4 regions of the Dechloromonas sp. TW-R-39-2 genome follow, and region 2 is predicted to be linked to each of the others. Evidence: riboswitches for the same ligand, from Rfam matches in the RefSeq annotation. Region 2 holds a riboswitch; each other region holds the start of a gene.
What was found. Region 2 has a riboswitch for cobalamin ahead of GBK02_RS13165 (TonB-dependent receptor). Riboswitches for the same ligand answer to the same signal wherever they lie in the genome.
Positions count from the first base shown of each region.

Region 1: linked by a shared signal. The riboswitch ahead of GBK02_RS14270 (carbohydrate porin) and the one ahead of GBK02_RS13165 (TonB-dependent receptor) in region 2 are both predicted to bind cobalamin.
Region 3: linked by a shared signal. The riboswitch ahead of cobT (nicotinate-nucleotide--dimethylbenzimidazole phosphoribosyltransferase) and the one ahead of GBK02_RS13165 (TonB-dependent receptor) in region 2 are both predicted to bind cobalamin.
Region 4: linked by a shared signal. The riboswitch ahead of GBK02_RS01060 (TonB-dependent receptor) and the one ahead of GBK02_RS13165 (TonB-dependent receptor) in region 2 are both predicted to bind cobalamin.

Region 1 is NZ_CP045202.1:2,949,999-2,957,803, forward strand. It holds gene GBK02_RS14245 (TolC family protein) at 1-498, opposite strand, end outside; gene czcI (cation efflux protein, CzcI family) at 623-967, opposite strand; gene GBK02_RS14255 (hypothetical protein) at 1,104-1,481, opposite strand; gene GBK02_RS14260 (heavy metal response regulator transcription factor) at 1,627-2,310, shown strand; gene GBK02_RS14265 (heavy metal sensor histidine kinase) at 2,307-3,641, shown strand; cobalamin riboswitch at 3,714-3,906, shown strand; gene GBK02_RS14270 (carbohydrate porin) at 4,021-5,475, shown strand; gene GBK02_RS14275 (hypothetical protein) at 5,519-5,662, opposite strand; gene GBK02_RS14280 (beta-propeller fold lactonase family protein) at 5,661-6,737, shown strand; gene GBK02_RS14285 (hypothetical protein) at 6,823-7,533, shown strand; gene GBK02_RS14290 (efflux RND transporter permease subunit) at 7,514-7,805, shown strand, end outside.
Region 2 is NZ_CP045202.1:2,708,194-2,715,998, forward strand. It holds gene GBK02_RS13135 (hypothetical protein) at 1-383, opposite strand, end outside; gene GBK02_RS13140 (hypothetical protein) at 872-1,066, opposite strand; gene GBK02_RS13145 (Crp/Fnr family transcriptional regulator) at 1,127-1,825, opposite strand; gene GBK02_RS13150 (hypothetical protein) at 2,176-2,553, shown strand; gene GBK02_RS13155 (helix-turn-helix transcriptional regulator) at 2,705-3,487, shown strand; gene GBK02_RS13160 (YbhB/YbcL family Raf kinase inhibitor-like protein) at 3,588-4,151, shown strand; cobalamin riboswitch at 4,311-4,508, shown strand; gene GBK02_RS13165 (TonB-dependent receptor) at 4,659-6,758, shown strand; gene hemP (hemin uptake protein HemP) at 6,893-7,066, shown strand; gene GBK02_RS13175 (energy transducer TonB) at 7,174-7,805, shown strand, end outside.
Region 3 is NZ_CP045202.1:498,519-506,323, reverse strand. It holds gene GBK02_RS02485 (glycosyltransferase family 4 protein) at 1-860, opposite strand, end outside; gene rfaQ (putative lipopolysaccharide heptosyltransferase III) at 857-1,954, opposite strand; gene cobC (alpha-ribazole phosphatase family protein) at 1,964-2,476, opposite strand; gene GBK02_RS02470 (bacteriohemerythrin) at 2,500-2,892, opposite strand; gene GBK02_RS02465 (adenosylcobinamide-GDP ribazoletransferase) at 3,045-3,806, opposite strand; gene cobT (nicotinate-nucleotide--dimethylbenzimidazole phosphoribosyltransferase) at 3,813-4,862, opposite strand; cobalamin riboswitch at 4,945-5,123, opposite strand; gene cobU (bifunctional adenosylcobinamide kinase/adenosylcobinamide-phosphate guanylyltransferase) at 5,165-5,710, shown strand; gene GBK02_RS02450 (sensor histidine kinase) at 5,746-6,354, shown strand; gene GBK02_RS02445 (response regulator) at 6,355-7,707, shown strand; gene GBK02_RS02440 (cobyric acid synthase) at 7,730-7,805, opposite strand, start outside.
Region 4 is NZ_CP045202.1:207,224-215,028, forward strand. It holds gene GBK02_RS01020 (cation acetate symporter) at 1-695, opposite strand, end outside; gene GBK02_RS01025 (DUF485 domain-containing protein) at 695-1,015, opposite strand; gene GBK02_RS01030 (enoyl-CoA hydratase/isomerase family protein) at 1,151-1,927, shown strand; gene GBK02_RS01035 (sulfite exporter TauE/SafE family protein) at 1,914-2,732, opposite strand; gene GBK02_RS01040 (EVE domain-containing protein) at 2,729-3,214, opposite strand; RNA gene ssrS (6S RNA) at 3,254-3,434, opposite strand; gene GBK02_RS01050 (cell division protein ZapA) at 3,470-3,805, opposite strand; gene GBK02_RS01055 (hypothetical protein) at 3,807-4,004, opposite strand; cobalamin riboswitch at 4,120-4,326, shown strand; gene GBK02_RS01060 (TonB-dependent receptor) at 4,435-6,615, shown strand; gene GBK02_RS01065 (iron ABC transporter permease) at 6,619-7,596, shown strand; gene GBK02_RS01070 (ABC transporter ATP-binding protein) at 7,593-7,805, shown strand, end outside.

The sequences.
Region 1 (7,805 bases), 240 kb from region 2:
CTGTTGAATACGTTCCTGAGCAACCAGAACATCAAAAAAGGCCCCGATCACGGTGGCGCGTACCTCAAGGCTTTTGGCTGCTAGATCGGCTGCTGCTACATCTCGACCCCGCTCGGCAGATGCAATTCGGGCAGACCGCTTGCCACCAAGCTCGATCCGTTGGTTCAACTGGATCGTCGTGGTCCGCGTGGCCTTATTCTGTGTATCTTCAACTAAAGATGAAAATTCCGGATTGGGCAGAATGCCTGCTTGGATTACAGCCCCTTCGACTGCACGTAATTCATTGGCGGCAGCGGACAATTCCGGATTGGACGTTAATGCGAGATCAATCGCCGCCGAAAGGGTCAAGGTTCCAACCGGCTCCTTGGCAAGCGTAGGTGCGAACGTCGTCGAAGTCAGCCGGTCTTGCGACTGGGCATTGAGATGGGGGCTGGCCAACACCGTCAATCCGAACAGGGTTCGGAGCAGCAATGCGGTAGCGAAATTCCTTGGGTACATCCGATTCTCCAGTGATGAAATACACGTTGGGGAATCGGCGGGGCGCCAACTGACAAGCAGAATGGCACAGAGCGCGGCTCAGGCCGCAGCAAAAAGGTTTGGGAAAATACCCCAGCCCCGCCGATCAGGCGGAGATGGACCAGTTGGGGCGTTCGGGCTGGTCGCCAGGCGGTGAAGTCAACAACGGAACTGTCTGAAAAAGATCCTCAACGCCCTCGAATTCGGGCAGAGAACCGCTGAAGGCAGTCAACGCAGCAATACAGCCCGCATGACAGACACCGCAATCATTGTCCACATCAGAAATAGAACCTTTGGCAAGCTTCTCGCTGTCGTCTGTCTGATGCTTGTGGTCGTGGTGACCGAAGTGCTTCGCCGATCCCGTTTCGTGCTGGCAATAGGTCGCTGCCACCGCCCAGGAAATCTGGAGCGGCAAAACAATCAACAGGAAAATGGATAGCCAGCGACGCATGGGATGAATGGTAACAGAACAAAAGTGTGTTCAAACAACAAGTCTGCGGAGGTAACGTAGGGAAAGGCGGGGTGCGGATGACCAGGGTTTTCCTGGTCATCGTCCGATGGGCAACACATCAGTCCTCGGGGCGGAATTAACCGCCCAGGTACAACGCCTCGCGTTGCTTCTTTTCTTCCGGCGTCATTTGCATGGAAGGCGCGGGGGTGTTGTGCTGGAGTTTGTCGACGTGTTGCCATTTCCCATCGCGATAGGCATATTCGTGCGGAATCAGCACCCAGCCCTGATCGCCGCCAACATAGCGATACTGGCCGTCCGCACTTACTGGGTTGCGTTTGAAGTCATCGAGTTCCTGTTGCACTTGCTGGGCGGATTTGCTGCCCGAACCGTGCGCCGGGTAGAATTTTGTCGCACCCTCCGATGGGTTATGCATGACTGATTCGGCCAACACCTGGCCTGACAGTGCCAAACCGGCACAAAGAACGGGGATGGAAAGGGCTTGTTTGACGTTCATGATGGAACTCCTTCATTGATCTTTCGGTTCATCGGTTTTGTGGAATGCCGAACAACTGAACGGCATGGATGAACTATAAAAAATCAGCACTGACAGAACGCCAACAGGAAGTTTACAAAATTGACATCTTTCGATTCGGGACGAGATGAAGCTACTGGTTGTCGAAGATGAGCAAAAGCTTGCCCAATACCTGCAAAAGGGATTGGGTTCTGCAGGCTTTGTCGTTGACCTTGCCCATGACGGTGTAACCGGGCTCCACATGAGTCTGGAGTTCGATTACGCGGCCATCATCCTCGACTCCATGCTGCCCGGCATGGACGGACTTGCCTTGCTGGCTGCCTTGCGTACCAAAAAACAAACGCCGGTCTTGATGTTGACCGCGCTGGGTAAAGTGGAAGACCGGGTCAACGGTTTGCAGACGGGCGCCGACGACTATCTGGTCAAGCCGTTTGCCTTTTCGGAGCTGATCGCTCGAATCCAGGGACTGCTGCGCCGCTCGGCGCAGCATCAACCGGAAAGCACGTCGAACCGTCTGGCATTGCACGATCTTGAAATGGATCTGGCTCGCCGTAAGGTCTCCAGGAATGGTCAGCGTATCGACCTGAGTGCCAAGGAGTTCTTGCTGCTTTCTCTGTTTCTGAGGAAACAAGGCGAGGTGCTATCGCGTACCGAGATTGCCGAGCAGGTTTGGGATATGAATTTCGACAGCAACACCAATGTAGTCGAAGTTTCGATCAAGCGACTTCGCGCCAAAATGGATACACCCTTCGAGCTCCAACTACTGCACACCGTACGAGGCATGGGTTATGTCCTCGAAATGCGCGAATGAAACTTGGCAAACAGATTAACCCGACGCTGAGTGGTCGCCTTGTACGCTGGCTCGCCTCACTAAGTTTGGGTGTCCTTGGATGTTTGTGTCTCGGAGTATTTTTCTCGGTCAAAATCAATCTTGAGTCACAACAGGATCTACGCCTTGAAAAGCTCAGTACGGCAATTCAGCACCTGTTTGAAGAAACGCCGGCACACCTGCAACCGGAAACACTGGAACATGACCTGGAAGATCTTCTGAAGATCAATCGGGACTTGCATCTCAAGTTGCTCGATAGATTGGGTGAGGCTCGTTTCATTTCGACGCCAAGTGCGTGGCCGTTAAAAGCGCGCTTTCACTCGCTTGCACTTCCCGACGGAGCTCCGAGGACAAATTTTGCCGTTGCCGAACTGGCGCTCGACACCGCGCCGGACGAGGCTATTCTGGATCGCCTCGCAGCCATTCTCTGGGGGGCTGCATTGATCGGCAGTGCTGCGATCACCGTGGGCGGTTACCTGCTCGTTTATTTTGGACTGGCCCCCATTCGGACACTGGCTGAGCAAACGCGCTGTCTCGCAATACTTTCCCTCGACAAACGGTTGGAAACTGAGGGGATTCCCGCCGAGCTACAAGTGCTTGTCGATCAGTTCAACGATTTGCTAAACCGACTGGAAAAAGCCTACCAGCAGCTCGAAGGATTCAATGCCGATGTAGCGCACGAATTGAGAACGCCGTTGGCGAGTATCATCGCTAGCAGTGAATTGGCTTTGCGTAGCAACGACAAGGATGAAAATCTGCGTGATTGCATCGGTGCGAATCTCGAAGAAATGCACAGGCTGTCGGGCATAGTGAATGACATGCTGTTCCTGTCGCAAGCCGACCGGGGTGCAAAAGCCCGGCGGAAACCCATTCAAAGCCTCGCCCAACTCTGCACTGAGGTGGCTGACTACTATGAAGCCGTGCTGATTGAGTCCGACCTTCAGTTGTCGATTGAAGGTGACGCTTCCGGCCTGTTCGATGCTGCACTGCTACGGCGCGTACTGTCCAATTTACTGAATAATGCAGCTCGATATGCCGATCACGGGAGTGCAATCGTGATCCGGATAACGCCGAAAACAGATGGACGACTTAAACTCTCGGTGATCAACCGAGGCAAACCGATTCCTGATGAAAGCCTGCCTCATATCTTCAATCGTTTTTACCGCGTAGACACGTCACGTAGCCACGGCCACCAAAATCACGGACTGGGCCTCGCCATCGTTAGCGCGATTGCGCGGATGCATGACGGGGAGGCATTCGCAATATCGGGGAGCGATGAAATCGAAATTGGTGTGTTGTTGACTTCTGGGTGAAGCCTGCCCCAATGCAGCAATGGCATATATAGTCGCTTTGCTGGATTTAGCTTAAGCTTTGCCTAGCTGATACAATCGAAAATTGTTCGCGGTGCCTGCTTGCCTTTTTGGCAGCGGGTGAAACGGGAAACAGGTCAAATGCCTGTGCTGCCCCCGCAACGGTAGGGAAGTGCGGAATCATCTCAAGGCCACTGGGTTCTATCCTGGGAAGGCGATGGTTCAAAACTCCTGAGCCCGGAGACCGGCCACGGACAATCAGCGGAAGCGTTGCGGGGATGCAACGGCCGGCGCGATTCCTATTGCCCCTGCTTTTCCCCGTTCCGTCTCCACCTTCGTCGATGACCGGCTGCGGGGACGCTCGCCGGAACAAGGGGCCATCATGCATCACCACCTCAAACGCACCGTCATTGCGGCTGCGTTGCTTTCAGCACTGCACTCCTACGCCGCAGAAATAACAACCCAACCAACGTCCGGCAAAACCGGCTCTGGGCGCAAAGCACTGCTTCAACGCATCGAAACGCTCGAAAAACAACTCGGCGAGATGCAGCAACTCATATTGTCTCAACAAGGCCAACCGAGCAAAAACACTCAGCCGACTGAACCCGTCGCCGGCAATAAAGTGGTCGTAGCACGTCTGAATGAAATGGAAGCACGACTGGCCACGGTAGAAACCACCACCGTTCTCTCCGAACCCAAAACGGCAGTAAAGCAGATTCAGGTCTACGTCGATGCCGATGGCAATCAATACGATCACCCCGTCGCGGGCGCAACCCCGACGCTGACCTATCAAAGGGAGCGCGTCTATCGGCGGCAAACCATACGCGAGGAAATCGAAGAGGCACTGGCGGCCGAAAAGAAAGGCAGCATCGAACTGGGCGTCAGCAATGTCACCACAGCACAAATGGCCTTGCAGACAGGAGGACCGTCATCACGGGCCAATCGTCATACCTATGGACTATCAGCGGCCGATGTGACCTTCCGGGCAAAATCGGCCGCACTGAATACCGAGTTCTTTGCCGACGTCGTCGGCATCGGCGGCTCCGCTCCTGACCAGGAAATTTCGGCCATCAATTTGCTCAACAGCCAAGCGGCTCGCCTCAGCAACAACCAGCTAAATCTACGTGAAGCGTGGATCAGAACCGAATTGCTCAATCAAAAATTGGGGTTGAGTGTCGGTCGTCTTGATCTGACCAACTATTTCGATCGTAACGTCGTGGCCAACGATGAAACGGAGCGCTTCATCAGCGACGCGCTGGTCAATAACCCGGTCCTCGGTTTGACAACGAACGGCCTTGGCTTCGCCGCAATCTACGACCCGAAGAGCAACATCAATTTCAAGCTGGGTATGCAGCAAAGCAGCACTGAAGCGACCAGTCTATCCACCTCGCTTTACTCGCTGGCGGAGGTGGAATATATCGCTCGGCCGCTTTCCTTGCCTGAAGGCCGTTATCGACTCTGGGGACGGCAAGACAACAGCACCGGCAGCAACAAGACCGGTGCCGGCGTCAGCTTCGACCAGAAGCTGACCTCGGCTGTGACCTTGTTCGGGCGTTACGGCAGCGGCTATGTCGGCAGTGTTGGCGGAACGATGAAGTTCTACAGCGGCGGCCTGGCCTTCCAGGCCCCCTACACCTTCAATCCGCTCGACATGTGGGGCGTCGGCTACGCACAAACCGACCTGTACAACGGCAACACGGAAAAACTGGCCGAAGGGTTCTACAACCTTCGTCTGGCAGATCACCTCTCCCTCTCATTCCTGCTGCAGTACGTCATGGAATCGAAGACGAAGGAAAGCTATCTGATTCCGGGTGTTCGCATGAAGGTCAGCTTCTAACGGAAATGCAAGGAGAACAAAAAATGTCGAAATCAAAGCTAAATCAGGTTATGGGTGTGCTCCTGGCTGCTGCCAGCCTGATGACAGTTTCATCATCAATGGCACAGATGAAACACACGCCCGGCATGTCGATGCCGGCCCCTTCATCCTCTTCAAAAGTGATTATCAGCGACCCAGCATCGGCCATGATGATTGTCGATCGCGACTCCAACGATATTGCATTCATGGATCTCAAGAGCCGCAAAATCCTGGGCCGAACCTTCCTCGGCAACAACGTTAACCCGCACATGGCGATGATGTCGCCTGACGGCCGCTACGTTGTCACCGGCGGTACCCGCGCCAACACCGCCTACGTCATCGATGCCCGTACGCTGGAACTGGTCAAAAAGATTCCGGTGGGAATCTCTCCCGAGCACTTCTCGTTCTCCCCGGATGGCCGCTATTACTACCAGGGAAATCCGGAGGGCGATTCGATTACCGTGATCGACATGGCGTCGCTCAGCGTGATCAAAACCATTGAAGGGCTGGCCGAGCCGCTCAACATTACCTTCACGCACGACGGCTCCAAGGCCTACGTCGGCAACTACGGGGCGCACTGGGTTGGCGTCATTGACGTCACACGCCACCAGTTGCTCAAGAAAATCCAGATTGCCAACGTACCCGGCATTTCGCGCCTCGATCCGGGCAAGTACCTGAAGGAGATCAAGGGCATCTCCATGCCCGCCATGAGTCTCGACAATCGCTACATCTATGCCGCCGATGGCGACCTGGGCGTGGTAGGCGTGATCGACACGCGTGAAGACAAGGTGGTCAAAGTCATCCGCGTCGGTCAAAACCCGTGGCGTATTTACATGGGGCATGACGGCAAGTACGCCATTACCGTCAATAACGGCGATGAGACCATATCGATCATCGATCTCCAGAGAAACGAAGTGGCCGCCACCCTGCCGGCGGGACCGGACATGACCGGCGTCAACTTTGCCGCGGGCAAGGCTTTCGTCATCAGCTCGACTACCGGCTTTGTCTATGTCTACAACATGAAAACCTTGAAGCCCGCAGGCCGGATCAAGATCGGCACCAACATTCAGTTGGAAACAGCGACCACCGACTTGGCCGACGAGAAGATCTATCTGGCGGCATCCACCGACCACTCCATCTACATCATTGACGGCAAGACGGAAGCAGTCGAGCGGATTCCCAATGTCGGCCTGTATCCATGGGGAACACACATCATGGATAGCAAAGACAATTATTGCCATTGACCTGAATGGTTTCCCGCAGTTGCCAACTGTGGGAAACCATCAAGCCAGAAATAGCTGATCCAGCTTCCTGAAAGAGAGAATAGCCATGCGTCGTTTTGTTTTTGTGAGTGCCGCATTCTGGTGTCTGTTACCGCCCCTCGCGCAAGGCGCGGACCTCCGTGAACGCATGCGGACGCAGGCTGATGGCATCAAGGTGACCGGAGCGCAAGCCAGTGATCTCACGCTGACCTTGACTGAGGCAGCCATGCGCCCCGTTCAGACCTGGATACGCACAGTGGGAACGATCGCTCAGGATGGTCAAAGCATCTCGGCGCAACTGCGTGCATCCGAGGCAGAAGGTGTGCAGATTGGGCAGCGAACACGCAACTTTGCAGCCAATGCCCGAACGCAAATGCATCAGGGCAAGGTCATCAAGGTCGCCCCACAGGCTGGCGGCCCTCTGGTGCTATCGACCTTGGCTGACCGAGGACACACACCCGGCACGCGCTATCTGATGGAGATCGTTGTTGAGCGCGGGCCGTATCTGTCGATTCCCAACGTCTCGATCATTGAAGAAGGCGGCAATCAACTCGCTTACATCGAAATGCAACCGGCAGGGAGTGGCATCTATGCGCCACGCGTGATCCAGACAGGCATCCAAGGGGAACAGTATACGGAGGTCAAGCAGGGGCTATTTGAAGGAGACCGCGTCGTTTCGATCGGCAGTTTTTTCGTCAATGCCGAAGACAAACTGAAAATGCCGCGGCAAGGCATTTGTACAACCATCGGACCCAGCAATGAACTTCACCATCATTGAAAGCGTCATCCGGCGCAAGGCCGCGGTCTTGCTGACGGTACTCGCCGCCGTGCTGCTGAGCGCCTATGCCATCCTGACGGCGCCGCTGGATGCGACTCCCGACATGTCCGATCCGCAAATCGTCCTCTATGCCAAGTGGGCACGCAGTCCGCAATTGCTGGAGTCCCAGGTCAGCACCCCGATCATCAAGTCCTTGGCCGGCACCCCGGGCATTCAATCAATCCGCAGTACCTCACACATGGGGTACTCCTTCATCTACATCATCCTTAAGG
Region 2 (7,805 bases):
GACATTGCCGATGCTATGTGTCCTTGGGCTGCTCCATGCAAAAAGGATACAAAAGCAACCTGCTTGTCACTAAACCCTCGGTTACGTGCGCCACCCGTGAGTGAGGTGTAATTTGACTGCCAATCAAGGCCGCACCATTCGGCAAGGCCCGAAACTTCGCCAACATCAAAGGCGCGATTAGCCACGGCTCTTGAAATTGGCACTGTAATTCTGTCCTTCTCCGAGGTTGGTTGGGCAAACTGACCATTGGAGAGCTTTGCTTTTCCCCAAAAATTTTGAAGCACGAGAGAGAGCAATTCTTCTCGTTGTGCTTCCGGCAAAATGCCAGCATGCGAAATCCCGCATAAAAATACGAGAGAAAGCGGTAAGAAGATACGACGCATTTGTGGCACCTAACAGTGTTTACACGGACGCTCGGGTCCGCATGGCAATTGATATTGCTGACGCCGGATATATTGCACTAAGCATATTGTATTCAGTCACTTGGAATGTTGGCTGTCAGTATAACAATATCAATATGCCGGACAACTGACTCAGAGCAATGTCTGCTTTGGGGCACGGTAATCGAGTGTCCGCAGATGGCCGATAGCACCAATTCAGCCAACTTTCCGGTATACGGCTATTGAAATCAAGCTGCCTGCCGTAAGCCAGGTATGAAGCATCCCCAAAGACAGGCTCAGAAGCCTGGCGGATTTTCAGATAACTGCTTCGTGGAGTCAGTCACCGGCTATTTAGCCGATAGCCCACCCGCAACATGACTCTAGAATGCGGTTGATGCTGGAAGTCGAGCCGCCGAGAGAAAAAAACTCCAGCCTGAAAATAGGCATCTCGTTGCTTTTTCTCTAACCTATCTCTATGTGCAGTGATTTGACTACGGCTTCTGTGAAGGTGTTTTTTCCTTCACGCGCCACGCATACATCAGGGAAGCCTCATTGAATTCCTGCCTGGTTTCCACATCCTTCCACCAAACCAATCCCCGGCTGTCTTGACCGAGGTATTTCCACTGCTGGACATCTCCGCTGCACAGTTCAACGGTGTAAATCGCATTAGTCTCGAGAACCATCATTGATCGAGCCAAGGTAGTGAAAGGAAGGGGGGATTGGGTACTAGCGCTGACCAATCCTGATTAGGCGACTAAATCCAGTTGTAATCGCGAGATGCTGTTGATGTGAATGTCGCGCCCCTGGATGGTAAAGAGACCTTGCGCGCTCAATTCGTGGAGAGTCCGGGAGAAATGCTCAGGGCTCAGACTTAACTGAGAGGCAATGACGCTTTTAGGTGCAGACAGCCTGATGACAGTGGCTTCCTGACATGATTCCTGATTGGCTGCTTCACGCAACAGAAAGGTGAGTACGCGCTTGGCGCCGGAACACAGCGTGTACCCTTCCAGATCGACCATCAGGTCGTGCGTTTGTTGCGACAGAGAACTTAGCAAATTATGGGTGAAGCCCGGATTGCGGGCGACCAGATCAAGAATTGCCGTTTTCGAGATCTGTAGCACCAGCGTGTCATCCAGTGCTTGCGCATGAGCCCGGTAGGGCTGATCCAAAATAAGCTCGGTCTGTCCAAAGCTCTGCCCTGCGCCCAGTATAGTGACGACCTTTTCGGTGCCCTGGGGTGATGAAAATGCCACTTTCACCTGGCCGTACATCACGATCAGCAGACCAGAGCACCCATTCCCGGATCGAAACAGCATGTCGTTCTTTTCGAGATGCAGTGTCTGGCAGGCCTTGCCAACTTCGAGAGTCTCGTCGCAGGAAAGTCCTCCAAACAAAGGGATTCGACCCAACAGGGTATCAATCTGGACAGACTTTACATCGCGCATTGCTTCTCCTAGCTCAGGCTGCGGGAACAGTTGAGCGTGCAATGTGCCTCTGATGTTCAGGCGCAGCTTGATTTAGATCAAAACAATCCGAAGGCCCTAGGTAGCTCCCATACCAAATAACTACATTTCATTCGTATTTTTGGAGGCTCTCGCAACATTTTGCTATCCTGCCGCTTTTCCATTGACCCGCGCTACAACCCAAGCCTGCCAACGATGGCGGCACAAGATCAGGTTTGAAAGCCGGGCCGGAGACACAGATGATCACCGGATGCCAGGTGATTTGATACGGCAGTTCGGATAACGTATGGATCGCCCCAAATATCGAAGTTTTTACTCTTTTCAGGAATGTCATGATCAACAAACTTAGCAGGATGCTTTTTACCGTTTCGTCAGCACTTTGGCTCACTGCCGCCTTGGCCGAAAACCCGGGACACAAGCATCATCACGATTTCCCCCAAGATGTTGATGCGTTCCATGCGGTGCTCGCGCCGATTTGGCATGCACGCCCCGGCAAGGAGCGTTCGCGCAACGCCTGCGCCCAGGCTGCCGAGATGGAGAAACTGGCCAAGGGCATCCAGTCTTCGGACGCAACGCCGCTGCTTGCAACGATTAACGCTTTGCAAGGCAAATGCAAAGGCAAGCTGGCCGATGTGGATGCAGCATTCTTTGATGTCCATGAGGCATTTCATCGGCTGATTGACGCGCCGGCCCCCGCGGCAAAACGTTGAGCCGGTTGACGCACCCCATGGCCGCCACAGCCTGGGGGCTGGGACAGCACGCTGCGCCGTGCGGCAAATGCTGCCCGTCAAGCGATCTTCCTGCGTGCTACGGTCGACACGCCAAAATCGCCCAATTTCCTTGCACTATCCACACACCCGGATGAACTCACCCGCTGGCGTCTCTGCCCTGACCATCAACACGCGTATCTCGCATACGGTGCGCACCCTCACCATGCGTGACGATCTGGTCGGCTGGGTGATTTCCGGCCGCAAACGCTTATCCACCCCGCTCGGTGACAAGCAGTTTGGTGCCAACGAGGTATTTCTCATCCCGCGCGCAACGCAGTGGGATGTGATCAACGAAGCTGATCCGGGTGGCGCCTACCAGGCGCGCATCATCAGTTTTTCGCCGCAGTTGCTTGAACAGTTTTTCGAACGTTTTGCTCAGTTCACCGCGACACCGATATTGCGCAGTTGCGCGATGACCAAAGCGGATGAGGCTTTCACGGCGACCTTCAGCCATACACTGGCGGCGCTTGAAGATCCCCGCGCGTCAAATGCCGTTCGCGAACACCGGGCGCTGGAGGTCTTGTTGCTGCTGGCCGAGCGCGGTCTGGTTTTTACGCCGACGCACAGTTTGAGCTGGACAGACCGGGTATACCGGCTGGTCGGGCAACGCCCCGAATTCGACTGGACCATGGCCAGCGTTTCGCGTGCCTTCCTGCTCAGCGCCAGCACGCTGCGCCGCAGATTGGTGGAAGAAGGCACCTCGGTCAGTCAATGCGTGCGTGAGGCTCGCCTCGAAGCGTCGATGGCCTTGCTGCAATCCTCCAGCCTGCAGGTTTCGGAAATTGCGGCGCGCTGTGGATACGACTCACACAGCCGGTTCTCAGCGGCGTTTCGCCAGCGCTTTGGCTATGCACCGTCGCACTTGCGCTCATGAAAGCTGCAGTATGGACTGCAACGCACAGCAATTGACGCGCCAGAGCTAGCGCGCCGCGCTTCCTGTGGTCATCATTGGCCTTCCTTTTTCTGGAGTCCAAATGATGCGTAAACTTCTTCTTGCCGCCGCACTTGCCGCTACGTCGACCTTCGCTGTGGCGACCGATTTCGAGTTGAGCAGCCCGGATATCAAGCCCGGCAGCATGATCGACAAGCGTTTCGAGTTCAATGGTTTCGGTTGCTCCGGCGAAAACAAATCGCCCGCCTTGCAGTGGCGCGGCGCCCCCGCCGGCACCCAAAGCTTTGCCGTCACCGTATACGATCCAGATGCACCGACCGGTTCGGGTTGGTGGCATTGGTCAGTCATCGATCTGCCCGCCGAAGTGCACGCCTTGGCGGCGGATGCCGGGGCGGTCGGTGGCGCAAAACTGCCGGCCGGTGCGAAGCATGTACGGATCGATTACGGTGTCGCTGGATGGGGCGGCACTTGTCCGCCGCAAGGTGACAAAGCGCATCGTTACATTTTCACGGTCTACGCCCTGAAGACAGCCAAAATCGAAATCCCGGCCGATGCCACCGCAGCACTGGCCGGCTACATGATCAATGCGAACACCCTTGGCAAGGCCAGTTTTGTGGCCCACTACGGTCGCGCCAAAGCGAACTGATCAAACTGCCCAGCTCTCTTTTACATCCACTTCAAGCGGTCTGGCAAACAGGAGTACGGTGTTCTAAAAAATTCAAAAACCACCATATACAGTAGAAAAAATATTCGCAGGCACTACCCATAGTAGAAACATCATTGACGCTCAGGCCACCATACCGTTAGAATCAAAGTTGTTGAAGGTTCCCCATTCTGGGGATTAAAAGGGAATCCGGTGCCGAGTCTGACTCGAAATCCGGGGCTGCCCCCGCAACTGTTATCGGCGAGCGCTTCGCCACTCTTGCCACTGGCTCACACCGGGAAGGCAGCGAAGCGCGATGAACCGAGAGCCAGGAGACCTGCCGCAACAACTTTCCAACCAATGATGGGGCGGGGTGTCCCTGATGAAAGGTTTGTGCGTGCTGCCATTTTTCGTTCGTCCGGCTTGTCTGCCCACGGGAAACTCCCGTTGCGGCGATCGCGCTGCGCCCAGCGCGCCCCTTCGAATCTCCCCCGCCTGCGGAGACTCCCCATGCCAGTGAAATCGTTTAGAACATCGCCCCTGACAGCCGCCCTGCTGCTTGCTTTTTCAGGTAGCACCCAGGCGGCCGGCGTGCCGACGCTGCAAGAAGTGACCGTCAGCAGCGGCCAGCAGAATCTGATCGGCGTTGCCGATTCGGCCACCGAAGGAACGGTCACCGCCAAACAACTGGCCAATCGTCCCTTGTTGCGGCCGGCCGAAGTACTTGAAACGGTGCCGGGGATGATCGTCACGCAACACTCCGGCGACGGCAAGGCCAACCAGTATTTCCTGCGCGGTTTCAATCTCGATCACGGCAGCGACTTTTCAACCCACGTCATGGGCATGCCGGCCAACATGGTCACCCATGGCCATGGTCAGGGTTACATGGATCTGAACTTCCTGATCCCGGAACTGATCTCCAGCGTCAAATACCGCAAGGGCGTCTATGCAGCGGACGATGGCGATTTCGCCACGGCCGGCTCGGCCCGGATCGATTATCAGCGTAGCCTGGCCAGCCCGTTTGTCGACATGAGCATCGGCCGCAACGGTTTTCGCCGCCTGGTGACGGCGGGCAGCAGCGAAATGGCCGGTCACCAGTTGCTCGGCGCACTGGAGCTGGCCGGTAACGACGGCCCCTGGGATCAGCCGGAAAACCTGAAAAAGACGAATATCGTGCTGCGTCTCTCGAACGGTACGACGAACAATGGCTACGCCGTCACGGCAATGGCTTACAAGGCGGACTGGAGAGCCACCGAACATGTTCCGGAACGCGCCATCCAGAGCGGCGAGATCGGTCGCTACGGTGCGCTGTCAGCCAACGATGGCGGCAAAACGCACCGCTACAGCCTGTCCGGCGAATGGGCCAGAACCGGTGAAGAAGGCGCCACCCGGGCCAACGTATATCTGATCGATTACGGGCTCAATCTTTTCTCCGCCCCGTCCGGCTACATCAACGGACTGAATGGCGACCAGCACGAGCAGGCTGACGAGCGACGCATCTGGGGCGGCCAGGCCAGCCGCAGCTGGTTTCTCGGTCCACAGTTCAAGGACAGCGAAATTACCGCCGGCGTCTCACTGCGTCAGGACCGGATCAGCCACGTTGGCCTGTACAGCACGGAGAATCGCCAGCGCACCAACACCGTCCGCGAAGACCGCATCAACGAGACAGCACTCGGTTTCTATCTCGAAGCGCGTAGCCAGTGGACTCCATGGCTGCGCAGCAACATCGGCCTGCGCCGCGACGAAATCCGGGCCCAGGCCAGCGCCCTGGGTGGCGCCAACAACATGAGCAATGGCGGCGATATCAGCGCCGGCCAGACCAGCCCCAAACTCGGCATCACCATCGGCCCCTTCAACCTGCTCGGCGCCACCGAGTTTTACGCCAACTGGGGCAACGGCTTCCACAGCAACGATGTACGCGGTGCAACAGCAAGAACCAACCCGCAGGACGGTTCGGCGACGATGGCCGTCCCGCTGCTAGTCAAGGCCCGCGGCTCGGAAATCGGTATGCGTGCCGCGCCACTGCGCGGCTGGCATACCAGCCTGTCACTGTGGCAAATGGATCTGGCCTCCGAGCTGGTGTTCATCGGCGATGAAGGCATCACCGAACCCAAGGGCGCCTCGCAACGGCACGGCATCGAATGGTCCAACTACATCGTGCCGACCGATGGCCTGATCATCGATGCCGATCTGGCCCTGTCCGAAGCCCGCTTCAAGACAGCCAACGCCGATAACGGCGGACGCCATGTACCGAATGCCATCCCGCTGACCGCTTCGCTCGGCCTGACGGCCGACCAGGGCGGCCGCTATTTTGGCGGCCTGCGCCTGCGCTATATCGGGGCCTACGCCCTTGAAGAAACGGCGCATGAAAAATCGACGGCCTTCTGGATGACCAACTTGAAAGCCGGTTACCGCTACGATCGCCAGCTTCAATTCACACTCGATGTACTCAACCTGTTCGACAAGAAAGCCAACGACATCGAATACTGGGGCGGCGCCTGCACGCGTAGCGAAGCCGCCAACGGCAGTTGCGGCGGCGGCATCGATGGCCGCCTGGTGCATCCGATCGAACCGCGCACCCTGCGCTTGGGCATGCGCTTCACGTTCTAAGGCACAAGAGAGCACTTTGACTGGGAATGGCAGGCGACAGATATAACGTTTGATCGACAAATTGCAAACGAATGTAATTGACAACGATTCGCGTTTACGTAAAATTGCGACAAGTTCTCATTTGCAGGAATATCATGAACCCGCCTTCCCAGCCTTCACCCGCAACACCACCGCTATCCGGCACCCATTTGCCGCGGATAGACACCAGTGAATTGCTGCGCGGCGCTGTAACGCTTGAAATCATGCACGCCGGCCAACGCTACCTGCTGCGCGTGACGCGTGAAAACAAGCTGATCCTGACCAAATAGGCCAGCCACCAACGATCTCCGTTGTACCTCTCGTTCCCGTAGCCAGCATGTACAGCCAGCCAAGGGTTTTTTCCGGCCGGCTCGGGACAATCCGGAAAACGAAATTCATGAGTTACACCCTATCCCAGGCTTCAAACAGCCGACGCAGCAGCCTGCTGACACTGGTCATCGGCTTGCATGTCGGCATCTTTCTGCTGATTTTTGCAGCCAAGACCGTCGTCCCGCAGATGATGGAAATACCGCTGGTCGTCGACCTGCTGCAACCGGCCGAACCCAAACCGGAACCCAAGCCGCTGCCGGTCGTCAAGCCGCAACCGGTCAGGCAGCCTAGCCCGGCCCCCAAAGCCCCGACGCCCCAGATCGAAGCCACGCAAAGCGTCGTTCCGGCGCCCAGCGCACCGGTCGCCGCCCCGCCCGAAGTCAAACCGGCCCCGCCGGCACCGGCCGCACCGGCGGTGACGCAAGCCCGTTTCGACGCCGACTACCTGCGCAACCCGGCCCCGCCCTACCCGCCGCTGTCACGCCGCATGGGCGAAGAAGGCAAGGTCATGCTGCGCGTCCTGGTCAGCCCGCAGGGAACGGCGGAACAGGTTGAAGTGAAGACATCTTCCGGCAGCGAGCGCCTCGACAACGCTGCGGTCAACACCGTCAAGAACTGGAAATTCGTCGCCGCCCGCCGTGGCGACACCCCGACTCAAAGCTGGGTTTTGGTACCCATCATTTTCAAATTGGAGCAATA
Region 3 (7,805 bases), 1.3 Mb from region 2:
GTCGGCAGGACAAAACCGTCGGCTGCGCCGTACCACGGGCGAACATCCTTGAGCGGCCCGGTGAAGTGGGCCCGACCGCCCAGCCCGAGCGATGCGGCCAGCGCCCGCATGGCCTTGAGCTTGCGGTCGGCACCGACGATGACCAGATGCGCCGCCGGATTGCGCGTCGCGGCGAAGGCGCGCAGCAGTTGCGGCACACCCTTGCGTTCAAAACCGCTGCCGACAAAAAGCAGAACCGGTGCATCCGGCGGAATGCCGGCTGCGGCGCGGGTCGCGCTGCGGAATTCGTCAGCCAGCCCGGGATGGAAGACGGCGGTATCGACACCGTTGTAGATCACGGCGAGCTTGCTGCGGTCGATGCCGTAAAAACGGCTGATTTCATCGGCCACCATCTGCGAATTGCAGATCACGCTGCGCAAGGCCGGATGTTCGAACATCGCCCGTTCCGTCGCGCAAACATAACGGTGATACGGCGAAAAACGCTGTATCAGGCGCTGCAGTGGCCCGAGGATTCGCGCCCGATGAACCAGCCATGCGGCATGCACGCCATCGCCGGCCCGAAAGATCATGCAGCCGGGAACGCGCTCGTGCGACTGGGTGATATCGAATCCCCCCGCCGCCATCTCGCGCTGCGCCGCTGCTGCGAAACTGCGGTCGCGCGCCGCCCGTCCGCCCAGCAAGCGGGAATACGCCGGGTCGCAGGTCACCTGGCGAAATCCTTCGCGTGGTGCGCCATCCCAACTGCGCGTGATCAGCGTGACTTCCGCCCCTTCGGCCGCCAGCGCCGCCAAGGCCCGTTCGACAAAGCGCTCGGCCCCGCCAAACGGGTTGTAACGTTGACGAACGATGGCAATCTTCACAGCGCGAGCAATTCGTGAGCTGCCGCCAGCACTTCATCCGCCCCCAGGCTGACCAGGCAATCGCTGAGCTTGCCGCCGCCACAGCCATCGATACCGCATGGCCGACAGGGATGCTGGGTGCTGCTGACAACACGGAAGGGAATGCCCCACGGCCCCCACTGCTTGTCGCCGGAAGGACCAAACAGCGCGACGGTTGGTGTGCCCACGGCTGCGGCAATGTGCATCGGCGCCGAATCGACGCCGATGAACAGCTTCGCAGCCTGGGTCAGCGCCGCCAGCTCCTTGAGCGAAAGCACGCCGGACAGGCTGAAAGCCGGCTGCGCCAGCCCGGCCTGGATCGCATCGAGCATGGTCTGTTCATCCTTGCTCGGCGCTGCGGTCAACACCACCGCATGACCCTCGACCTGCAGACGGGTAATCAGTGCAACCATGCGGTCAACCGGCCAGCATTTGAAAAACCAGCGCGAGGCCGGGTGAATGTGGATGAAATCGCCACCCTTCAGGCCGAATCCCTGCAAATGCGCCGCCACACTGGCTTCAGCCGCCAGCCCCGGAATGAGGCACATGCGTCGTTCTTCAGGGGCTGGCTGAATGCCGATCCGGCGCAGGGCGTCGAGATTGGCCTCGACCATATGGCGAAAAGCATTGCGCGGTGCCGTCTGGAGATGGGTAAAACTCTGCTTCCAGCGCTTGCTGCGCCCGCCGACCGACGGCCCGACCGACCAGCGCGGCTTGAGCAGGCGGCACAGCCAGGCGCCGCGCCAATGTTCGGTCAGGTGGATGATCAGGTCGTAACCACGGGATTTGAGCGCGTTGTAGAGCGCCAGTTCGGCCTTGCTCTGACCGACGATGCCGAGTTTCTTCCATTTGCGGTCGATGGTGTGAACTCGCGCGATTGCCGGATGCAAGGTCACCATCTCGGCCGTATCGGCATAAACCAGCGCATCGATCTCGACCTGCGGCGCATGCGCCTTGAGCACCGAAAATACCGGCGAACTGACCAGCACATCGCCGTGATGGCGCAGCTTGATAACCAGTGCCCGACGAACTTCGCCGAGCGGCACGGCATCGCCCAGAGGATTGAATATTTGCATCCCGGTATTTTACCGGGGGACGTCGACCGTCGTCAGCGATCCGTAGTCAAAAACCAGTTCACTCCAGCGTTCCGGCGGCAAATTCCGCCAATACGCCAGCAACACCCGAATCACGCCGGCATGCGTGACAAGCACGGCCTCAGGCTCGCTCAGGCTGGCGACAAAGTCGAGCGCCCTGTCCTGCAGCGCCTGCGGCGACTCGCCGCCAGGCGGCGCATAGTGCGCCACATCACTCGCCCAGTCATCGATCTGCTGACGCGGGATGGCATCCCACGGTCGACCTTCCCAGGCACCGAAATTCATTTCGGCCAGCCGCGCATCAAGCCGGGGCGCGGGATGCAGTGCCTCGGCCAAATGCCGGCAACGCTGCAAGGGGCTACTCCAGACGGGCAAACCGGGCGGCAGGCGGGGACGCAAGGCGTCAGCGGCCGCCTCGACATTTTCGGCCACCAGATCGAGTTGACCGTAGCAAATGCCGGCCTCGACCCGTGGCCGCGGATGACGAACGAGGTGAAGAATCATCCCGGCAACGCAAACTTCACGGTTCAGGCGTAGCGGATCGGCTGCGAACGAAGACGAACGAACTCGGCCAGTTTGCGGTCCTCGACCAGCAGATGATGTTCGTAACCCTGCACGATGAAGTCGACCAGCATGCTGACGGCGCGCTGCTCGCCAAGAATGGTCAGTTCGAAAATATGCGTCAGCTGCTCGACCGTTTCATTGTGCAAACGGCGATGCTCCTCGGCGCCGGGATACGCAATATCGGTCATATAGCGTTCTTCCTCAACAAAATGAGCGCCTACATAGCGCATGAATTTGTCGAGAAAACCGGAGATGAATTCTGAATGAACGTCGGCATCGGCGTGCGCCATCATTTCATTGAAGAAACCGATGAACAGCTTGTGGTCGTAATCCAGACGCGGCTGCCCGACGCTCATGGCAGGGTCCCACACTACCGCATCGTAATTTTTATGCATGCCAAACCCGCCCTGTCCGAACATCACGATCGACTAACAAAACTTTCGTCATATTGTCGCACAACAGCAAAGCCGAACGACATAAGCCGATTGCATGAAACATCACCCTCCGCTCAGACCGGCAACAACGCCAGCAAGCCAAGATAGAACGCAATTTCACTTAATTGCTGGGTGGCACCGAGACAGTCACCGGTATAACCGCCCAGCCAGCGCATGAAAAGCCGTGACAGCCAAGCCGTCACCAGCGCGGCGAGCAAACACCCGGCCACCGCCTTGACCGGCGGCAGCCCGGCCAACGGCAGCAGGGCAAACCCCGCGGCCATCAACAAAATAGGCCAGGAAAGGCGATTTGCCAGCGGCCTGGCCTTGGAAAGCGCATCGTCGCGGACATAATCCATGCTTGCCAGCAGGGAAGTCGCGCAAAAGCGTGAAATGGCATGCCCGGCCAGCAAAGCCCAAGGCAGCAGGGCATCGTCCAGCGCGACAAGCAGGGTGAATTTGCCAGACAAGGCCAGAACCAGCGCCACCACGCCATAACTTCCGACCCGCGAATCCTTCATGATTTCAAGAATGCGCTGCTTTTCCCAACCGCCGCCCAGGCCATCGACCGTATCGGACAGGCCATCCTCATGAAAAGCCCCGGTCACATAAATCGTCGCCACCATCGACAGCAGGACAGCCACCGGTTTGGGCCAGAACAAGGCAGCCCCGAGATAAACCAGCACCCCGATGCCGCCGACCAGCAGGCCGACGGCAGGGAAATAGCGCGCTGCTGAATTCAGTGCTTCCGCCGAATGCCCGACCCAGCCGGGTACCGGCAGCCGGGTGAAAAAACGGATAGCCCCGAAAAAATATTCCAGCTCACGCTTCAACATCGGGGCTTATTCCTGCTCGGACACGCCGGCCGACTCGAAACTGGCCATTTCATTGAGGAAAGCCAGCGCCGCACGGACCAGCGGATAAGCCAGCGCCGCTCCGGTACCTTCGCCGAGCCGCAAGCCGAGATCAAGCAGAGGCTCGGCCTGCATTGCGCGCAGTTGGGCCTGATGCCCTGGCTCGGCCGAGCGATGGCAGAAAATGCAGTAATCGGTGAATGCCGGGAAAAGCTTTGCTGCGGTCAACGCGGCCGAACTGACAATAAAGCCGTCGATCAGCAACACCATTTTGGCTTCCGCCGCCGCCAGCATGGCGCCAACCATCATGGCGATCTCGAAACCCCCGAATTCGGCCAGCACGGCGAGCGCTTCGTCGCTGCCTCCGGTGGCCCGGTAACGACTCAGCGCCTTGTCCAGCAAAGCCTGTTTACGAACCAGGCCGGCATCGTCCAGCCCGGTGCCACGGCCAACCGCCTCGGCCAGCGAAACCCCGGTCAGACAATGTGTAATCAGCGACGCCGATGCCGTGTTGCCGATCCCCATTTCGCCGAAGCCAACAACATTGCAGCCGCCCGCCGCCAGACCGCGCACGATCTCGGCGCCGCTGGCAATCGCCACTTCGCATTGCGCCAGGGTCATTGCCGGCTCATCGATGTAGCTGGCCGTTCCGGCGGCGACCTTGGCGTCGATCAGACCCGGACGACGGCCGAATTCATGGGCCACCCCCGCGTCGACCACGGAAAGCGCCATACCGTTCTGGCGGGAAAAAACATTGATCGCCGCACCGCCGGCCAGGAAATTTTCGACCATCTGCCAGGTCACTTCCTGCGGGAAAGCCGACACACCGGCCTTGGCCGCACCATGGTCGCCGGCAAAAACCAGCATCTGCGGCTGCGTGAGCTGCGGCGTCAGACTGTGCTGGATCAGCCCGATTTTCCTGGCAAGCGTTTCAAGCTGGCCAAGCGCGCCAAGCGGCTTGGTTTTCTGGTCGATTTTGTGTTGCAGCGTAACGGCCAGCCCCTGGTCGGGGCGAGTGATATTGAATTTTGAATGCATCCGATTCTTTCTGTTCGAAAAAGCAAAAGGGCCTCGCGGCAACGCTCGCAAAAACGTCGCCACGAAGCCCTGTCCACAGGCTTCCAGCCCAAACTGACTCGATACGTCTTCTGGCTCTCGGATCAGCCGTTTGCCGCACCTTCCCGCCGGGTCTGTTTCCCCATAGGCAGTGGTTTGTCGCGACATCCGTCCCCGATTACAGCGGCGGGCCCGCCACGGAATTGCACCGTGTTCCGTTACATCGAATCGGGCGGAATTATCCGGCTTGCGGCGACCCGGCGCAATCACCTAAAGTGCCAACCATGAAAGAACTCATTCTTGGTGGCGCCCGTTCGGGCAAAAGCATTCTCGCCGAAAAACGGGCAGCCGAATCGGGCCTCAAGGTCGTCTACCTGGCCACGGCTGAACCCCGTGACGGTGAAATGTCGCGCCGCATCGCCCATCACCGCGCCCGTCGCCCGGCCGAATGGGGTTGTGCCGAAGAAACCCTTCACCTGGCAAGCCGTTTGCGCGAGCTGGCAGCACCGGATACCTGCATCCTGGTCGACTGCCTGACACTATGGCTTTCCAACCTGCTTTTTGCCGGCCAGGCTGGCACTCAGGCCGAAGCCGGCCAGGCCATCGACTGTCCGCTGTTCGATGGCGAAACAGCCAGCCTGATCGAATGCCTGCCGGACCTGCCCGGGCGCATCATTCTCGTCTCCAACGAAGTTGGCTGGGGCATCGTGCCGATGCATCCGGTTTCCCGACTGTTCGCCGATGAACAGGGACGCCTCAACCAACGCGTTGCCGCTGTTTGCGACCGCGTCACATTGGTTGCAGCCGGACTGCCACTATCACTAAAGTAGGGTTATTCTTCACTCTTTGATGCTTCGGAGGAACCATGCAGCGCTTGCTCGACATTCTGGCCTCCGGCATCCACGACACCAAAAATCAGCTGTTCGTCGCCGAAGCGCTGATTGCCGCCCGCGAAGCCGAACATCGCATCGACCTCGGCGAGGCGCGTTACGCCATCGAAGCGGCCGCCGAGCGCCTGTCGCGGACACTCGCCAGCTACCGGCTGCTCCGCCACGGTGCCCAACTGGCCATCGTACCGACCATCATCGGCGATCTTTGTGCCGAAGTCGGGCTGGCCCAGAAAGCCCACCTCGCCGCCAACGGCATCACCCTGAACATCGATTGCCAGGCACCAGACGCCTGGCCGCTGGACCGTGACCTGATCGCCGACATGCTCGGCAACGCAGTGCAAAATGCCGGCCGCTTTGCCCGCAGCCAAGTATGCCTGACCGCCAGCGAATGCAGCGATGGCCTGCGCTTTTCGGTCGAAGACGACGGCCCCGGCTTTGCCCATTTCCCACCTTCCAGCGGTACCGGCCTGCTGCTGGCCGAACGGCTGGCCCGGCTGCATGCCCGGCAGGAGCGGCATGGCAGCTTGCGCCTGAGCAACGACAGCAGGCTGGGCGGCGCACGTTTTGAGTTGCTCATTCCGTAGATGAGCGATTACAGCAAAAAGCGTTTTCTCGTCATCGACGACCAGCCGCTGGCCCGCGATGCGCTGCGCAGCATCGCCCAGACGGTCGGTGCCTTTGCCGTCGAATTCGCCTCGAATTACCAGGATGCGATCTACCGCATCCGCAACAACGTACCGGACATCATCCTCTGCGACTACATCCTCGGCGAAGGACGCTCCGGCCAGCAATTGCTCGAAGAATTGCGCCGCTTCAACCTGTTGCCGGACGAAACCATTTTCATGATGGTGACCGGCGAACAATCCTACGAGCAGGTGGTTTCTGCGGTTGAACTGGTTCCCGACGACTACATCATCAAACCTTTTTCGCCCGACAAACTGCTCTTGCGGCTCAATCGAATTGTTCAGAAAAAGGATTTTTTCGCCGCGTATTACCGGGAAAAACGCCAGCAGGAATACCAAAAAGCACTGGCTATCCTGGCTGCGCAGCGCGATAGCGAAGCTGGCCGCCCCTACCGTTTCGAAATTCTTCGCCAGCAAGCCGAAGTGCTGCTCGCCACCGGTGATTCAAGCTCGGCCGAAACGGCTTATCGCCGTATTCTGGAAAATTACGATTTCCCCTGGGCCAGAGCTGGCGTGGCGCGCTCGCTGCACCAACAGAATCGGCTGACCGAAGCGCGCGAGGAAATTGATCGCGTCGTCGCCGGTACACCGCATTTTTTCGATGCCTCGGACATCAAGGCCAGCATCTGCATGGCCCAGGGCGAACACGAGGAAGCCCAGAAGGTGCTCGATGAGGTGGCCAAAAAAACCCCGCGCAACTATGTCCGCAAGCGCCTGCTGGCCGAGGCGGCAACGCTCAACGGCGACAGCGAGGCGGCTCGGGCGGCGATGGCCGATGTCATCGCCAACGACACCATGCCCGGCGCCGTTTCAGCCGACGACCAACTGACCCTGGCGCGCAGCTATGTCGATGCCGGCGACCTGATCACCGCCGAGAAAGTGCTGGTTGGCATTCGCGAATCGGAATTGCAGAACCTGAGCCTCAACGAACAGGGCAGCTATGCTTCACTGCTCGCGCTGGCTTCGCCGGATCGCGGCAAGAAGCGTTTTGCCGGTCTGCGCCCGGCTTTGCTCGCCACCGAACTCACCGCCACGGTACGACTCGATGTGATGCGTGCGGCGCTCTCGGTCGGCGATCGAGAACTGGCCGACCGCCATACCGAAGAGCTGATGAGCAGCCCGGATGCCAAGAAGGTGTTCGGCAGCATCCGCAAACATTACGCACTGCACGGCCGGGAAATGGATTTCCGCGAGATCCAGCGCCAGGTCGCGCTCAAGCGGATTCACCACGAAGAGCCCAAGCCGGCCGGCTGAGGCAAAGCCCGGCCATCGCGCCTTACAGCGGCAGGAAAGTCGCCATTTTTTCCCAGTCGAGCGCGGTTTCGACCGAATCGGCCAGTCGGTCGAGGTCG
Region 4 (7,805 bases), 960 kb from region 2:
CTCATGGCCAGCACCATGACCAGCGTACCGCCGGACAGCAGCATGCAGGCCTTGATGATCTGCACCCAGGTCGTAGCAACCATGCCGCCGAAGGTGACATAGACCATCATCAGGATACCGACAGCGAAGATGGCGACGTTGTATTCCAGACCGAAGAGCAGCTTGATCAACTGACCGGCACCGACCATCTGGGCGATCAGGTAGAAGCACACAACAACCAGCGACGAAATCGCGGCCATGGTCCGTACCTTGCCCTGATCAAGGCGATAGGCCGTGATGTCGGAGAAGGTGAACTTGCCGAGATTGCGCAGGCGTTCGGCCATCAGGAACAGGATGACCGGCCAGCCGGCGAAGAAGCACAGCATGTAGATATAGCCGTCGTAGCCCTGGGTATAAACCATGGCGGTCAGACCGAGCAGCGTGGCGGCAGACATGTAGTCGCCGGCAATCGCCAGACCGTTCTGGAAACCGGTGATACCGCCGCCCGCCGTGTAGAAGTCAGCCGTCGACTTGGTCCGGCTGGCCGCCCAGTAGGTAATGCCCATCGTCATCGTGACGAAGATGCAGAACATGATGATGGCGTGCCAATTGGTCGCCTGCTGTTCGGTCACGCCTTCAAGCGGGCCACCGGCGTAAGCCGAAGCCGCTGCGGCAAAAAGGCCGAGCGCGGAGATAAGTTGAGTCAGGTGACGCATTATTTGCTCTCCTTCCAGGCTTCCTTGACGATTTCCTGCGTCAGGGCATCAAACTCGGTATTGGCGCGGCGCACATAAACAGCCGTCAGCACCCAGAAGAAAGTGAACATGAAAAGTTCAACGGCAACCCCGACCGTTACCTTGGAACCCTCGCTGATCGGCTGACCGAGCGAAAGCGGGTTGAAGGCAACAACCATCACGAAGCCGTAAAACATGGCCAATACGATGAAGGCCAAGGTCCAGGCAAAACGGCCGCGTCGTGCGACGAGGTCCTGGAACTTCGGATTGGCCCGCATACGCTCATACATCGCGCTGCTCATGGCTATATCTCCATAATTAGTAATTTGTAATTACCGAAAAATCGGCGGCTATATTATATCTTATATAAGACATTCACGATGCGTGAATGTCCCTGGGCATATAATTCAAGTCATTAAAAACAACACTTTGCGCACATGGCTACGGTCGACCTCTCCACAAACGGCGAAATCGCCACCCTGACACTCAACAATCCCGGCAAGCTGAATGCCATCAATTTGGCCATGTGGCAGGACTTGGCCGGAATCATGGGCAAGCTGGCGGTTGACCGCGACATCCGCTGCATCGTGCTGCGTGGTGCCGGGCACGATGCCTTTGCCGCGGGCGGCGATCTGGAAGAATTCGTCACCGGACGCGCCACGCTGGAGCAAGCCCTGCACTACCACGAGCAAGTCGCGCTGGCCCTGAATGCCATCGCCGATTGCCCGCACCCGACCGTGGCCCTGATCCAGGGAGCCTGCATCGGTGGCGGCCTTGAAATCGCCGGCGTCTGTGACCTGCGTATCAGCAACGAATCGGCCCGCTTCGGTGCGCCGATCAATCGACTCGGCTTTTCGATGTATCCAGGCGAGATGGAGGGTTTGCTGAAGCTGGCCGGTGCCGCCGTGATGAAGGAAATCCTGCTCGAAGGACGCATTCTCAACGCCACCGAAGCCTATGAAAAAGGGCTGATCACCCGCGTTGTTCCTGATCCGCAGGTCGAAGATGAAGCCTATGCCACGGCACGGCGCATCTGTGCCGGCGCCCCGTTGGTGGCCGGCTGGCACAAGCAGTGGATTCGCCGCCTGCAAAACGGTCGACCGCTGAACGATGAAGAAAAAGCCGCGTCGTTCGCCTTCCTCGACACAGAGGACTACAAGGAAGGCCTGAGCGCCTTCCTTGAAAAGCGCAAACCTGCGTTCAAGGCGTGCTGAACAAACTCCAGACCATTTTTGCCGCGAGCAGGATAAGGATTGCGGCAAAAATCCGCTTCAGGGTTGCCACTGGCAAGCGATGCGCCAGACTGGCACCGTAGGGAGCTGTCACCATCGATGCTGCAACCAGAATCACCAGGGCTGGCAAGTACACAAATCCCAAACTGCCCTGTGGCAAACCCGGCTGGTGCCAGCCATTGAAGACATAGCCCAACGTTCCGCCGACCGCGATAGGCAAACCGACTGCCGCCGAGGTACCGATAGCATGTTGAACACGAACGTTGCACCAAGTCAGGAACGGTACGGTCAATGCACCGCCACCGATTGCTACGACAGAAGACAGTGCACCGATACCGAAGCCGACAGCAGCAACCCCCATCGTCCCAGGCAAGTCACGAGCCGCCTTTGGCTTCAAGTTAAGCGCCATCTGGACTGCAACGAGACAAACAAAGAAAGTAAAAAAAATGGCCAGTGGACGTGCCGGAACGCTGGCAGCAAACAAAGTTCCGATCGCCGTACCAAGCAGAATGCCGGGTGTAATTACTTTGAAAATATTCCACATCACCGCACCATGGCTATGGTGCGTCCGCAAGCTGGCAACAGCCGTAAAAATGATCGAGGCCATCGAAGTGCCAAGTGCCATGTGCAGGATTTCGCCTGAAGGAAACTGAGTCTGTGCAGCAAACATCAAGGTCAGGGCCGGCACCATGACCAGCCCGCCGCCAATCCCCAGCATCCCGGCAAAAAATCCGGTAAATGCACCAAGTACAAGATAAGCAGCAACCCAAATCAGCAACAAGCTCATACCAGAAGTTCCATCGTAATAAATTGCCATTCCTCAGCGGTTACCGGTGTAATCGACAAACGGTTGCCGCGGGCAAGAAGGCGCATGTTAGCAAGTTCCGGACAAGCCCGCAGTTCAGTCAGCGGCAAATAGCGCGTCTTTTGCACGAACATGACATCACGCAATAACCAGCGCGGCGAATCGGCTTTGGATTTCGGGTCGAAATACGGGTTGACCGCATCAAACTGGGTTGCATCGGGGTAAGGCGCCGAAGCGATCCGGCAAACCCCGGCAATCCCCGGTTCGGCACAGCCCGAGTGATAAAAAAATGCCAGATCGCCGACCCGCATCGCATCGCGCATGAAGTTGCGCGCCTGATAGTTTCTGACGCCAAACCACGGAAAGGGAACATTTGGCGCAGCGGCAAGATGATCAATCGAGACCTCATCAGGTTCCGATTTCATCAACCAGAACTGCGCAACCGGTTGATCGGAGACTGCCATGGGAAAATCAGGAGAAATAGTCATCGCCAGGCCAAAAAAAAGGCCCCCGCAAGTGCCGTCAGACCGGCATCCTGAACCGGGGTCCAGAATGGTCGCTTTCCAGCTGCATCAGGAACGCCTGACAGAGAGGCACTCACAACAGCAGCGGTATGGTCCGCAACCGATGCCAATTAGCATTGGTTCAAGGAATATATGGTCTTAACAAACACCGCAGGGGACGCTCGGCGGGCGGCGCCGGGGTCAACAGCAAATGACCTAGATGTCCAGTTGCTGCTGGGGCGCAAGCACGGAATCAATTCGTGCTCCCATGTGATCGATTCTACGCTTTGTCTCGGAAGTATCAACAGATTCCGCATCGCCTTCGATACCGCCTGCAGCCTGACCGGCCAGCAGTTCGTGCGCGATGTTGAGCGCAGCCATTACCGCTACACGCTCGGCAATAGTGCTTTTGGTGCGCTGGGCGATTTCGCGCATTTTGTTGTCAACCAGGTCGACCGCAGCAAGCAGCGCATCGCGCTCTTCGGCACTGCAGGCCACGCGATATTCGCGCCCCATGATTTTGACATCGAGGAAATTCGTTTCGGTGCTCATCTCAGACATCCTCGGGCAGCTTGTCGACCAGGCCTTCAAGGCGCTCTCGCGCCACCGTCATTGTCTGACGCAAGTGGAGACGCTCTGCCTCGGCAGCAGCCATCTGGTTTTTCAGCACCTCGTTCTCGGCACGCAACTGGTGCACCAGGGCAACCACCTGTTCAATCTTGGCTTCAAGCGCTTCGAGTTCGGTATTCATGGCGCGAACTATAGAGGGAAAAACAATGCGTGGTCAAGGACTAAGCCTTTATTCTCAAAGTGGTTTATACGAAATGGGCACGACTTTTATAGTGCGATGCAGCAAGTGCACATGTAGAATGCGCACCGTGTCAGGTGCTGCGCGCGGATTCTCCAAGTGCAGTTAAACGGGAAAGTGGTGCGTCTCCGATGAGATCAATCCGCTGCTGCCCCCGCAACGGTAAGTGAGTGCGGATGTACCTCAAGGCCACTGGGTAAAACCTGGGAAGGCGGTACATCAAGACTTGCGAGCCCGGATACCGGCCTGAAACAAATCACGGAATTGCCACGGGGTTGTGGCGCCAGTTTTATTCGGCCGACCTGTCATCCCTTGCTTTTCCTTTTCAATGCCATTCCGGTTCGCGGGGACGCCTGCCGGAAAAAGGAAGACCATGAATTTTCGATTGACCCACACTGCGGCTGTGATCAGTTCGCTTTTCGCGCATCACGCCATTGCCGAGCCCCTCAGTATCGACCGGCCAACCGAGCTGGAATCGGTCGTTGTTTCGGCCAGTCGTTTCATGACGCCGCTGGAAAAGGCACCGGGGCAAGTCGAGATTGTTCGCCAGGATGAATTGAACAGCCGCAAAAACGACCGATTGAGCGATGTCGTCAAATACATTCCAGGCCTGACCATCCAACCCGGGCGAGGCACGACCCAATCGACCCAGGCCATGTCATTGCGCGGCATCCCGGACGAACGACGGATGCTGGTCATGGTCGATGGCATACCGGTCAACGACGGTTACGCCGGGAGCGTCAACTTATCCGGCATGCCAACCGAAATACTTCGCCAGGCCGAAGTCATGGTCGGCCCGATGTCTTCGCTCTATGGCGGAACGGCAATGAGCGGCGTGGTCAATTTCACCACCTTGATGCCGAAAGCCCCGATGTTCAACGCCAGTTTTGGTTACGGCGCACCTTTTTCGCGTGGTACGGCACCGGAAGACACACGCCGGATCAGCTTAATGGGCGGCACGCTGTTCGATAATGGTCTGTCGGTCCTGATTGGCGGCAACTGGATGGCAACCGCCGGCTATCGCAATGAAAATGTCACGGCAACAAGCAGTCCTGGCGCCACCGTCAGCGGCTGGACCCAGACCAGCAGCAACAAGGGGGTCAATGCTTATCTCGTTGGCAACAAAGGAGCAACGGCCTGGGAAGAAAACGGCGAGTACATCAAACTCGAACAGCGCCTGGGCGGCCTGAACAAATGGCGCGCCGGCTGGCAGCGCCAGGCTTATGAATACTCGAACAGCACCCCGGAAAGCTATCTCAGAAACAGCAATGGCACGACGAACTGGAACGGGTGTACGCCGACAACGGCCATCTGTTCGACCTGGATGGCCAGCCCGGGCGCTTATGAACGGCAGATTTACTCGCTAGGCGGCGATATCGAAACGCTGGGCGGACTGCTCAAGATCAGCGCAGCCTATATTGATGTCAGCAGCAATTATTTCATCACCCCCAGCACCAGCCGGATCAGCGACTCTCCCGCCCGCAGCGAATTGCTTGATGCTTACTGGACACGTCAGCTGGGTCGCCACGGCATCACGCTGGGGAGCGCATGGCGCCACGACCGGGCAAACAACAGCGAATACACACTGAGCAACTGGCACGATGCATCGAGCCGGGGCAATCTTTACGCCAACGTCAGTGGAGAAACCAACTCTCTCGGCTTGTATGCTCAGGATGAATGGCAACTGAGCGATCGACTGCTCGCACATTTCGGCCTGCGTTACGACTACTGGAAGAACTCGAACGGCCATATCGAGACCCCGGGCTGGAACAGCGGCAATATCTACAAAAACTACGCCAGCCGGACGGCTGAAGCCTGGAACCCGAAACTGGCCCTGCGTTTTGAAGTCAATTCAGCCTTTGCCCTGCGCACATCATACGGTTCTGCCTTCCGCGCGCCCTCCGTCTACGAGCTTTATCGCAGCGGCTGGATCGGTAAAACAAACTTAACCGCCAATCCACTGCTCAAGCCAGAAACCGTCACAACGCTGGATATCGGCGCAGATTTCAAGCCCTGGCAAGGAGGCGAACTCAAGTTCACTGCCTTCAGCAACCGGATGGATGACCTGATCTACACACAAACGAGTGGAACAACGCGTAACCGGATCAATGCGGAAGAGGCCACCAGCCAGGGCTTCGTCGTCGGCATGACGCAAAAAATCGGCGACTCGACCCGTCTGATGGCCTCTTACACGATGACTGATTCCGAAGTACGGCGGAATAGCCAATCGCGCATCAGCCAAGGCAAGAAAATCGCTTATTTGCCGCAACACCAGGCAACGCTCGGCTTTGACACCAGCTACGGCCCATGGACGCTGGGCAGCAATCTGCGCTACGCCAGCAAGCAATACTCGACCGATGACAACAGCGATTTCGCCGGCAACGTCTTCCAGTCCTACGATGCCTACACCGTCGTCGACAGCCGTATCGCCTATCGCATCGACAAGCACATCACCGCCTCGCTGGCGATCGACAACCTGCTCGACCGTGAGTATTACTCGTACTATGCCGCACCCCGGCGCAACTGGTTTGCCGCGGTCAACTACGCTTACTGAACCATGCCCTCCAGCCGCCGCGCCCTGCTGATCCTCGCCTGTCTCTGCCTGCTCGTCCTGGCCAGCTTCGCACTGGCCCTGACGGTCGGCAGCTTCAAGGTTTCGATCGGTGAAGTGTGGGCGGCCCTGCTCGGGCAGGAAGGCGGCGCCGGCGATGTCGTGCTGCAGCTTCGGTTGCCGCGCGCAATTGCCGGTTTTGCCTGCGGTGGCCTGCTGGCACTGGCCGGCGCATTGATGCAGGTATTGCTGCGCAATCCGCTGGCCGATCCTTACGTCCTGGGGATTTCCGGCGGCGCCGGGGCCGGGGCAATGTTCGCCATCATTCTCGGCTTGCCGGCCCTCGGCATCGACGGACTGGCTTTTGCCGGTGCGCTCGGCGCCATGCTGCTGGTTTTTGGTCTGGCGCACGGCGATGGCAGCTGGACGCAGACACGCCTGCTACTCACCGGCGTCATCGTTGCCGCCGGCTGCGGTGCGCTGGTCGCCCTGATGCTGGCCATCGCACCGGAGCACAAGCTGCGCGGCATGCTTTTCTGGCTGATGGGCGATCTCGGCCAAAGCGCCCAGTGGTGGCCAGCCCTGAGCGCCCTGGGCCTGGCATTGATACTGGCCATGCCCTTCGCCCGCGAACTGAACATGCTGGCACGTGGACAGATGCAGGCCCAGGCGCTGGGTGTCGCGGTCGACCGCTTGCGCTACGCCATTTATCTGCTCGCTTCGCTGGCCACCGCTGCGTCTGTGACAACGGCTGGTTCGATCGGCTTTGTCGGCCTGATCGTTCCCCACCTCGTTCGCCTCGCCACCGGCAACGACCAGCGACTGCTGCTCCCTGCATCGGTGCTGGCCGGCGGCTCGCTGCTGGTTCTGGCCGACACGCTGGCCCGGACGATCATCGCCCCGCAACAACTCCCGGTCGGCGTACTCACCGCGCTGATCGGCGTCCCGATCTTCCTGGTCATCCTGTCGAGGCAGCCGAAATGAGCGGCGCCCTGCTCGAAACACGCCAATTGGCCGTCGACGTCGGTGGCAAACGAGTCATCGACCGGCTCGACCTGAGCCTGCACGCCGGCGAACGGCTGGCCATCCTGGGGCGCAATGGTGCCGGTAAGTCGACCTTGCTGTCGACACTGGCCGGCTTGCGTCCAAGTAGTGCCGGCGTGGTGATGCTCGATGCCGAAGACCTTGCGCTG